Regions from separate parts of the Kocuria sp. TGY1127_2 genome, predicted to be linked through region 1. Evidence: riboswitches for the same ligand, from Rfam matches in the RefSeq annotation. Region 1 holds a riboswitch; each other region holds the start of a gene.

What was found. A riboswitch is a leader RNA that binds a small molecule or an ion and turns the genes downstream of it on or off. The one in region 1 is predicted to bind thiamine pyrophosphate.
Region 2: it holds a riboswitch for thiamine pyrophosphate, as region 1 does, so the genes downstream of both, sake_RS02805 (ECF transporter S component) here and thiM (hydroxyethylthiazole kinase) in region 1, are expected to answer to the same signal.
Region 3: it holds a riboswitch for thiamine pyrophosphate, as region 1 does, so the genes downstream of both, sake_RS00860 (3-oxoacyl-ACP reductase) here and thiM (hydroxyethylthiazole kinase) in region 1, are expected to answer to the same signal.
Region 4: it holds a riboswitch for thiamine pyrophosphate, as region 1 does, so the genes downstream of both, thiO (glycine oxidase ThiO) here and thiM (hydroxyethylthiazole kinase) in region 1, are expected to answer to the same signal.

Annotation. Positions count from the first base shown of each region.
Region 1 is NZ_AP022834.1:2,719,402-2,721,599, reverse strand. Features, by position in the region: TPP riboswitch at 714-806, shown strand; gene thiM (hydroxyethylthiazole kinase) at 797-1,636, shown strand; gene thiE (thiamine phosphate synthase) at 1,669-2,198, shown strand, end outside.
Region 2 is NZ_AP022834.1:631,950-634,147, forward strand. Features, by position in the region: gene mnhG (monovalent cation/H(+) antiporter subunit G) at 1-188, shown strand, start outside; gene sake_RS02800 (DUF4235 domain-containing protein) at 261-533, opposite strand; TPP riboswitch at 675-774, shown strand; gene sake_RS02805 (ECF transporter S component) at 831-1,502, shown strand; gene sake_RS02810 (ABC transporter ATP-binding protein) at 1,499-2,198, shown strand, end outside.
Region 3 is NZ_AP022834.1:188,627-190,824, reverse strand. Features, by position in the region: gene sake_RS00865 (LLM class flavin-dependent oxidoreductase) at 1-119, opposite strand, end outside; gene sake_RS00860 (3-oxoacyl-ACP reductase) at 116-910, opposite strand; TPP riboswitch at 987-1,083, opposite strand; gene efeB (iron uptake transporter deferrochelatase/peroxidase subunit) at 1,099-2,198, opposite strand, start outside.
Region 4 is NZ_AP022834.1:2,494,917-2,497,114, reverse strand. Features, by position in the region: gene sake_RS11150 (NAD-dependent succinate-semialdehyde dehydrogenase) at 1-138, opposite strand, end outside; gene sake_RS11145 (thiamine phosphate synthase) at 208-948, opposite strand; TPP riboswitch at 1,023-1,130, shown strand; gene thiO (glycine oxidase ThiO) at 1,123-2,198, shown strand, end outside.

The DNA.
Region 1 (2,198 bases):
GCTTCTCCCCAGGATCTCGAATCGAATATCGGTGAAAAAGCTGCTCGAACTACAGAAGTGTAAGTTGTCCACGACTGGGGACATCTGTGTGGATAAAGCGTTGGCGGTCGGTGCCCGGTCGCGGTCGGCTCCGCATGTTCATGCTGATCGGACGAGGGGAGAAGGGCGAGCAGCCAGGCGCTCCGGGGACCTAGGATGCCGCGGAATACAGGGAAAAATCCGGTCACAGCGCTCTCTCTGGGGACCGAATGCCAGGTCGCCCCAGGCCCTGCTTGCGTCGGGGACGACGTGAGGAAGTTGTCCACAATTATCCACAACCTTCCACAGGGAGGTGACCTCAGCGAGCGATTTCTCCACGTGTTGTGTGAAAAGTTATCCACAGGTGGGGATAAAAATCTGTGTTTGGGGTTCGTGAGGCGTCCGTGGGCAACGGTACGGGCCAGGAATGCGGAGCGACCACTGAAAAATACCTGCACGTACACACTGCAATGACAAGGTTTATGCAGTGGGGTGCGGTCTCGGACCCACCTGTTGGGAATCGATGTGGGTTTCGTGGAGTCACATTCGTGTAAGTTCTCCACACTGTGGATAGATCTTGTGGATAAACCCTCCGGACTGTCGGAAAAACATGCTTGCGGCGTTGTATGACCTTTCAGGGGCGGTTTTCATTCGCGGGACACGAGCTAAAGTGATGGGAGGCGCAATGGCGCGCCGACAGTGACAAGGGGTGCCCCGTTCGGCTGAGATAAGACCCTTTGAACCTGATCTAGCCAGCACTAGCGAAGGGATCGTCACCATGACTGATTCACCGGAAAATCACCGCGCCCCCGACGGCATCGTCGGATCGGCCGAGGCCGTTCGAGGGTCGTCACCCCTGGTCCATTGCTTGACCAACGCGGTCGTCAAAGAAATCACGGCCAACGTTCTGCTCGCCGTCGGGGCTTCGCCCGCAATGGTCGAACACCCCGACGAAGCGCGCATCTTCGCTGGGATGGCCGACGGGGTGCTTGTGAACGTCGGGACGGTCTCGGAGGATCAGATCGCGGCGATCCAGGCCGCAGTGGAAACCGCGGGATCTGCGGGTGTGCCCTGGGTTCTAGATCCGGTTGCGGTCGGAGGCCTTCCCCTACGTACCGAATTCGCCCGGGACCTCGTCACTCAACGTCCGACTGCGATTCGTGGCAACGCCAGCGAGATCGTCGCCCTGGCCGGACAGGGAAGCGGCGGCCGTGGGGTCGAGTCGACCGATGCTGTGGAAACTGCTCTCGATGCCGCGCGCTTCCTTGCGGAACGCACCGGCGGCATCGTCGCGATTTCCGGGGAGCGGGATGTGGTCGTCTCTGCGAACCGGACCACGTGGCTGACCAGTGGTCACGAATTCATGCCGCTGGTCATCGGGACGGGGTGCTCGCTCGGGGCCACGGTCGCGGCGTATCTGGGTGCCGCCCGTGCGGCTGGCCTGGCCGACCATGACGCTGTTTTGGCGGCCCACGCCCATGTGGGTGCCGCCGGCTCCTTGGCGGGTCGAACCGCCGACGGTCCCGGATCCTTCCACGTGCGGTGGATCGATTCGCTCTACGAGCTCTCCCCGGCTGGAATCGGCCGCCTTGTCGAGGTTCACGAGGAAGCCCAGTGATACCTCCCGCGACTGATTTCTCACTGTATTTTGTGACGGATACGAAGCTGTGCGGTGGTCTCGATCGTGTACCGAATGTGGTGTACGAGGCCGTGATGGGCGGCGTCGGTGTAGTTCAGGTCCGCGACAAAGAGCTATCGGATGGCCGCTTCGCTGATCTGGCGCGCGCTTGCGAGCAGCAGTTGCGTCGGGCCGAGCAGGACTCGGGCAGGTCCGCCCAGCTGTTCGTCAATGATCGACTCAGCGTCGCCGCAGATCTGGGGCTCAATGTTCACGTCGGACAATCCGACGCCGCCGCGGCGGATGCGCGTGCGGCGGTCGGACCCGACCTCATGGTTGGGCTCTCGGTATCGACACCGGGCGAGGTCCGGGCCGCGGTGGCCGAACGCCAAGCGGATGTTCTGGGCATTGGCCCGGCCTGGGCCACTCCTACCAAAACCGACGCCGCCCCGGCCTTGGGGCCCGATGGGGTATCCGAATGTGCGGAGATAGCCCGAACCGGAGGGCTCGTGAGTGTAGCCATAGGAGGAATCAATCCCTCCACAGCCACTGAATTGGCGGG
Region 2 (2,198 bases), 880 kb from region 1:
TCACGGCATCGGCTCTCACGGTCAACGAGCTTGCCGACCTCGTGGAGCAGATGAACCGTGAAGAGGAAGAAGAAGAGGCTCCTGCTGAAGCAACCGACGAGCCGCGCGACGTCGACGCCGACGCCGCCGGTCTCGGGAACGATGCGCAGGCCAAACCCGAAAGTGACCTGGAGGCAGAGCGGGACTGAGCGACGTGAGAACAATGGCGGGCGCGTGAAGGATTCACGCGCCCGCCATTGTTCGTATCGAGGGGAGGGCTATCAGACCTCGGCCTGGCCGCCGGTCTCGACTTCTTCCTTGTGCTCCATCTTGTTGGCCAGCCGCGTGACGCTCAATTTGATGAGGGTCGCGACGACACCGCTGATCGCGGTCCAAATGACGATGTCGCGGATGCTTTCCTCGGCGTCCGGATTGCTCGACGGCGGTTCATTGCCGGTAACCTTCTTCCAGCCCAGCGTCATGACCTTATTGGCCGCGAATACTCCGGCCAAGGACGCAACCGTGGAACCGATCTTGATAACGGGATTGCTCATCCATCTCTCCTCTTCATTCGCACCGGCGGTGCGGCCGGTCACGTTCAGCTCTCTCTAGCCTAATCGTACGAGTTTGCCTTTGTCCCAATCTGCTGGGCGATTCACCGGAAGTGAAATGAGTCAGATAGACTGGGGGACGTTCAAGAACGACAGGGGAGCCTCGGATGAGGCTGAGAGTGCGAAAGCAGACCCTCGACCTGATGCGGTTAGCACCGACGTAGGGAGTCGAGATCTCGGGCGTATCCAAGAACAGTACGGGTACGGCCTCCCCTCCTGAAAATTGCAGGAGGAAGACCCATGAACACCACATCCCATCACGAGTCCGGTCAAACGGTCCAGTCGTTGAGCGAGACCGGGAGCGGAAAACATCCGAAGCGCCGGAAAGTTTCGTGGCGCGTGATCGACATCGTGATCGCCTCGGTTCTTGCCGTTGTCTGCGGCGTGATCTTCTGGATCTGGTCTAATGCCGTTTCGCCGGCAACGCAGACCGCGACGGTTGGTTTCCCACCGTTGTCGGGCCTGATCGGTGGAGGCTGGCTCATCGCGGGAGTCGTCGGCGGCTTAGTAATTCGGAAACCCGGTGCCGCGATCTACTGTGAGATTCTCGCGGCCGTTATCGAAGCCCTACTGGGCACCCATTACAGCGCCGGCGTTTTGCTGTCAGGGTTGATTCAGGGCATCGGTGCCGAGATCGTCTTCGCTCTATTCCTGTACCGCAGGTTCGGGCTTGCAGTGGCCATGTTTTCCGGCTGCGTCTCCGGCGTATTCATGGGCGTCAGCGAGGTCATGATGTATTACGGCTTCTGGGAAGCAAAGTATCAGGTCGTCTACATCGTGTGCGGCACGATTTCCGGCGTCGTCATCGCGGGACTTCTGGGTTGGGCCTTGATGAGGGCATTGATCTCGACGGGCGTTCTCGGTTCCGTTGCCGCAGGTCGTGATGCTCGGCGCAGCAGGGTTCGCCCGTGACGGTTCACGGGGCCCGGGTCCTGGCCCAGAACTTCGGTTGGCACCACGCTGGTCGAGAGGCACCCGCTTTCCACGGTGTAAATCTGGATATTCGGGCCGGTGAAAGGGTTTTGCTACTAGGCCCTTCAGGGGCAGGAAAATCGACATTGCTCCACGCGTTGGCGGGTGTGCTCGTGGACGATGACGGCGACGCCGTTCTGGGGCGGGCAACGATCAATGGCCTCGGGCCCGAACAATCGAGGGGCGCGGTCGGTCTGATGCAACAAGACCCAGAATCGTCGATCGTCCTGTCACGCGTAGGAGACGACCTCGCATTCGGCCCGGAGAATCTGGGAGCCGACCCCGCGGTTATCGTTCCGCGGTGCGAACGAGCTCTGCGTTCGGTCGGTTTGGATCTCTCGTGGGAGCGTCCCACGTCGGCGCTGTCCGGCGGCCAAAAACAACGGCTTGGATTGGCAGGGGTTCTGGCCATGGAACCCCAGCTGATCTTGTTGGACGAACCGACGGCCAACCTCGACCCAGATGGCGTCATCGAAGTTCGCGACGCCGTGTTGAACGCTGCGGAGGAATACGGTTCGACCCTGGTCGTAGTCGAGCACCGAGTCTCGGTCTGGTCCGAATTCGTCGATCGAGTGATCGTGCTCAGTCCGCACGGGGGAATCAGCCACGACGGACCTCCACGGCAGGTTCTGGATG
Region 3 (2,198 bases), 430 kb from region 1:
TAATAGTCGATCTCGCCGAGCCTCTCGACCGAGGAGCCCGGGGCCCTCCAGGCCGCATTGTGGTGCCCGCAGCCGTAGATGAACAGGTTGATGTGTGCGTGCTTCTTTCCAGCGTTCATCCTTTAACCAGCCCTCCGTCGACGATCAGGTTCTGCCCGGTCACCGCGCGGGCCCACGGGGAAGCGAAGAAGAGAATCGCGTCGGCCATTTCGTCCGGGGTGGTCACGGAACGCAGTGGCGTTCCCGCAGCGATCATGTCGAAGACCTCATCCGGAGTTGCGGAGCTCGCATCCGTTTCCCTCAACAGACCACCGGAGACCATATTGACCGTAATTCCTTCCGGGCCGAGATCCTGCGAGAACGTGCGCGTCAAGGAGAGCAGGGCGGCCTTGGCCGCCGTGTAGTCGTGGTACGGGACCACGGGGTTCTGAAACAGGTTCGTGCCGATGTTCACGACGCGCCCGAAGCCCCGTTCGGCCATACCGGGTCGGAGCGCCTGGATCATCGCGAGCGGCCCGTGGAGCGACCCGTCGATCTGTTTCTGGAATTCCTCGGCGGTGATGTCGGCGGCTTTCGACCGGGCCTCGCCGTTGAAGCTGAAGTCCACCAGGGCGTTGTTGACCAGCGTGGTCGGTGCGGTGCCGAAGAATCCGGAGGCTGACGTCGCGAACTCTCGAATGCTCTCCCCGTCCCGAACGTCAAGGGCCGCGCAACGGGCTCGGTCCGGGAATTCGTCGACGATGCGGGCGGCGTCGTCCTTGCTCTGGTGGTACCCAATGACCACCTTTGCCCCTTCGCCGAGGAAAGCGCGGCTGATGCTCTCTCCAAGGCCCCTCGCGCCGCCGGTCACCACCACGATCTGCTCGTCGATGGGCAGAACGCTCGATACGGTGGTGGGATTTTCGGTCATGGTCTTTGCCTCTCCATCGAGGCGAAGGCACCCGAAAGAGCGATTCCCGCAACCGCTGTTGCGGCACGCGGATGTAAGTGCGCTCTGCGGACATTCCCTTCGCCAGTACTAGCTGAATCAGGTTCTACGGGTTTCATCTCAGCCTCCCTTCGGAGGCACCCCGTGTCGCGCGTCTCATGTTAGCACCGCTACTCGAACAGGCCCTGCCCAACCATCTCGTCTCCGTCACGAATGCCCGCGGGCACGGCGAAGAGCGCCGATGCCTGGTGCTGGAGATACTCCGTCAGGGCATCCTGCTCCGTCATTTTCTTGAGAGTCGGGTAGAAACCTTTCCGGGGATCTCGCACGTAGGCGATGAAGAACAGACCCGCATCCAGACGCCCGAGGGAATCGTTGCCGTCCGTATAGTTGTAGCTGCGTCGAAGCATCCGATGACCCCCGTTGTTCTCAGGGGCGACGACGGCCACGTGCGAGTCCGTGGGAATCACGGGTTCCCCGTGGTCATCCTGAGCCGTGAAGTCCAGTGCTTCGAACTCGTCCGACGCCCGAGGCGAGGCGATCGACAGTGGCGCACCGTACTGCTTGTCCCGGCCGATCACCTCCTGCTGTTCGGAGAGCCGTACTCGATCCCAGATTTCGAGGTACATGTGAATCTTTCGTGCCACGAAATACGTTCCACCGTTCATCCACTGTGCGTTGGGATCATCCTCGGGCTGAACCCAAACGTTGTCGCCGAAGAGGTCATCGCCGTCTTCCGCTTTGAGGTTGGCCGTACCATCCTTGAATCCGAAGAGATTACGGGGTGTCTGCTGTCCCCTCGACGTCGAGGAACTGCGTCCGTAACCGATCTGACTCCACTTGAGCGTCGCCGAGCCGAAGGCGATGCGGGTCAGGTTTCTGATCGCGTGGACGCAGGTCTGAGCGTCATTGGAGCACGTCTGGATCAGGATGTCCCCGTCGCTGGATCCTGCCCGCAGGGCTTCGTTCGCAAATTTCGGAACCCCATCGCTCAGGATCTTGGGCATCTTGTCCTTGAGTCCAAAACGATCATTTCCGTGCTCATCGACGAAGAGCGAACGTCCGAAACCGAAGGTGATGGTCAGTCCGCTCGGCGAGTATCCCCAGGCTTCTCCGGTGTCCTCGGGCGGCATGTGGTGATTGCCCTCAGGAGCGCCGCCAACGAGTTCCCCCGCGCACATATGCTCTGCGGCGACCGTCCACTCGGAAAGCAGTTCTTTGAGTCCTCCGACATCCTGAACAGTCACATTAAAGGCGGCGGTATACATAT
Region 4 (2,198 bases), 220 kb from region 1:
GCTGACAGGGGTGTCCCGCCAGGACTGGAAGGCCTGATCGGCGGTGTCGATGACCCCGGGAATCTCCTCTGCCGTGAGGGACTCAAAAGTCTGCTCGACTTCGCCAGTGTTCGGATTTGTCACAGCAAAAGTACTCATATAGGTACTCAAACCAAATTCCGTGGCCGCGTCCAGTGAGTTTCGACGTAGGCGGAATGTTTCTCGTGATTACCGAGGCGAGAAGCAGGCCCTGAGCTCCCGAGCCGCGGATTCCGGGTCGTCGGCGGCGGTTACGGCCCGTACGACGACGATCCGCTCGGCCCCGGCGTTCCGAACCAGCGGCGCGGTGTCGATGTTGACGCCTCCGATCGCGAAGAACGGTTTGGCAGCCGAATCCAGGCTCTGGCCTATGTGGGCAGCGAACTCGGGCAATTCGAGTCCCACTGCCGCCCGCCCGGGTTTGGTGGGAGTCTCCCAGATAGGGCCAGTGCAGTAGTAATCCACCCCGGAGTCTTGGGACGCGGCACGAACCTGTGCCTTGTCATGACAAGAGCGACCGACAAGGATGTCTTCCCCGAGAACTCGCCGAACCTGCTCGGTGGTCAGGTCGGTTTGTCCCACGTGAAATACGTCGACCCCTGAAAGCAACGCGACGTCGGCACGGTCGTTGGCCGCCGAAAGGCCGCCTTCTTCCCCCGCAACCGAGACAAGAACGTCCAGGGCCTCGAGCTCGGTTCGAATGGAAACCTGCTTGTCGCGCACCTGGATGATGTCCGTACCACCGCGAAAAGCTGCCCTGTAGAACTCTTCGAGTCGTGCGGTATCAAGCTTTTCGACAGCGTCGGCTTCCGAACCTCCGAGAATGAATCTCTGCAGATCCGTGCAGAGATAAAGTCGGGCGCAGCGCAATCGATCGGATCGTTCCGTGCGAAGGCGGGAGGGCCCGGGAGCTTGGGAGGGGGCGGTCAAGGAAGTATGGTCTGGTGCATTCTGGGCAGTCGTCACCCTTGCAACATTAAAGGACTTGCGAGTTAGGTCATAGACTGGAGACACGTGGGAGTCCGGGCTGGCCGGACTGAGAGGGCGATACCGCCGACCATTCGAACTCGATGCGGGTCATGCCGTCGTGAGGAGGAGTAACCGATGCATATCGGCATAGTGGGTTCTGGCGTCGTCGGGATGCAGACCGCGTGGCACCTGAGATTGCGGGGCCATCGGGTGACGATCTTCGATCCGGACCCCGGAAACGGTGCGACACGGGCCGCAGCGGGCATGTTGGCACCCATCAGTGAAGTGCAGTTCGGGCAGCAGGGCCTTTACCCACTCATGCTTGCTGCCCGGCGAGAATATCCGCAGCTCATCGCTCAACTGGAACGGGTCACCGATCGTCCTCACGGATACCTCGAGAACGGCACGCTACTTGTTGCGGCAGACCGCGCCGATTCGGCTCGAGCCGCAGATCATGCTCGGGTCCAGACCGAATACGGCATGGAGACCCGGTCCCTCTCCGCGAGTCGGCTGCTGGATATGGAACCCGGCCTGAACCCTCGCTTGGCCGGCGGATTCGAAGCGCCGACCGATCAGCAGGTGGACCCGCGTCTCCTCCTGGAGGCTCTCCGCGCTGCACTCGTCCATGATCTCGATCCCACCGGATTCGCCCATGCCGGGCCGTCCGCCGCATGGATTATGGAAAGCGTTTCCAGAATCGACCCGGTGGGGGACCGAACAGCAGGCTACGACGTCACGGCGGGGGACAGCGGCCCCCACCGGGTCGATCGGGTGCTCGTGGCGTGTGGCGTGAATTATGGGCGTATCGGTGGGGTTCTCGACCGTCTGCCCTTGGACCTGAGGCCGGTGTACGGAGATATTCTTCGGCTGAAGCTCCGCGAAGGGCAACTCGCACCGGGAGAAAAGCATGTGGTGAATGCGACGATTCGCGCGACAGTCCTGGGACGACAGGTCTACCTGGTCCCACGGGCCGATGGCGGGCTGGTGATCGGAGCCAGCGTACGGGAAGACAACCTGCCCGGAGTCAACGCGGGATGCGTGCAGGAGCTGCTCGAGGACGCCGTGACCGTTGTGCCGGGTGTGAGGGATATGGAACTCGTTGAGGCCATGGCCAGGGCGCGTCCAGGGACTCCGGACGATATTCCGTACGTCGGACCCGTGCCGGGGGCTCCGGGCGTCGTCGTCTCAACCGGCTACTCGCGCCACGGAAT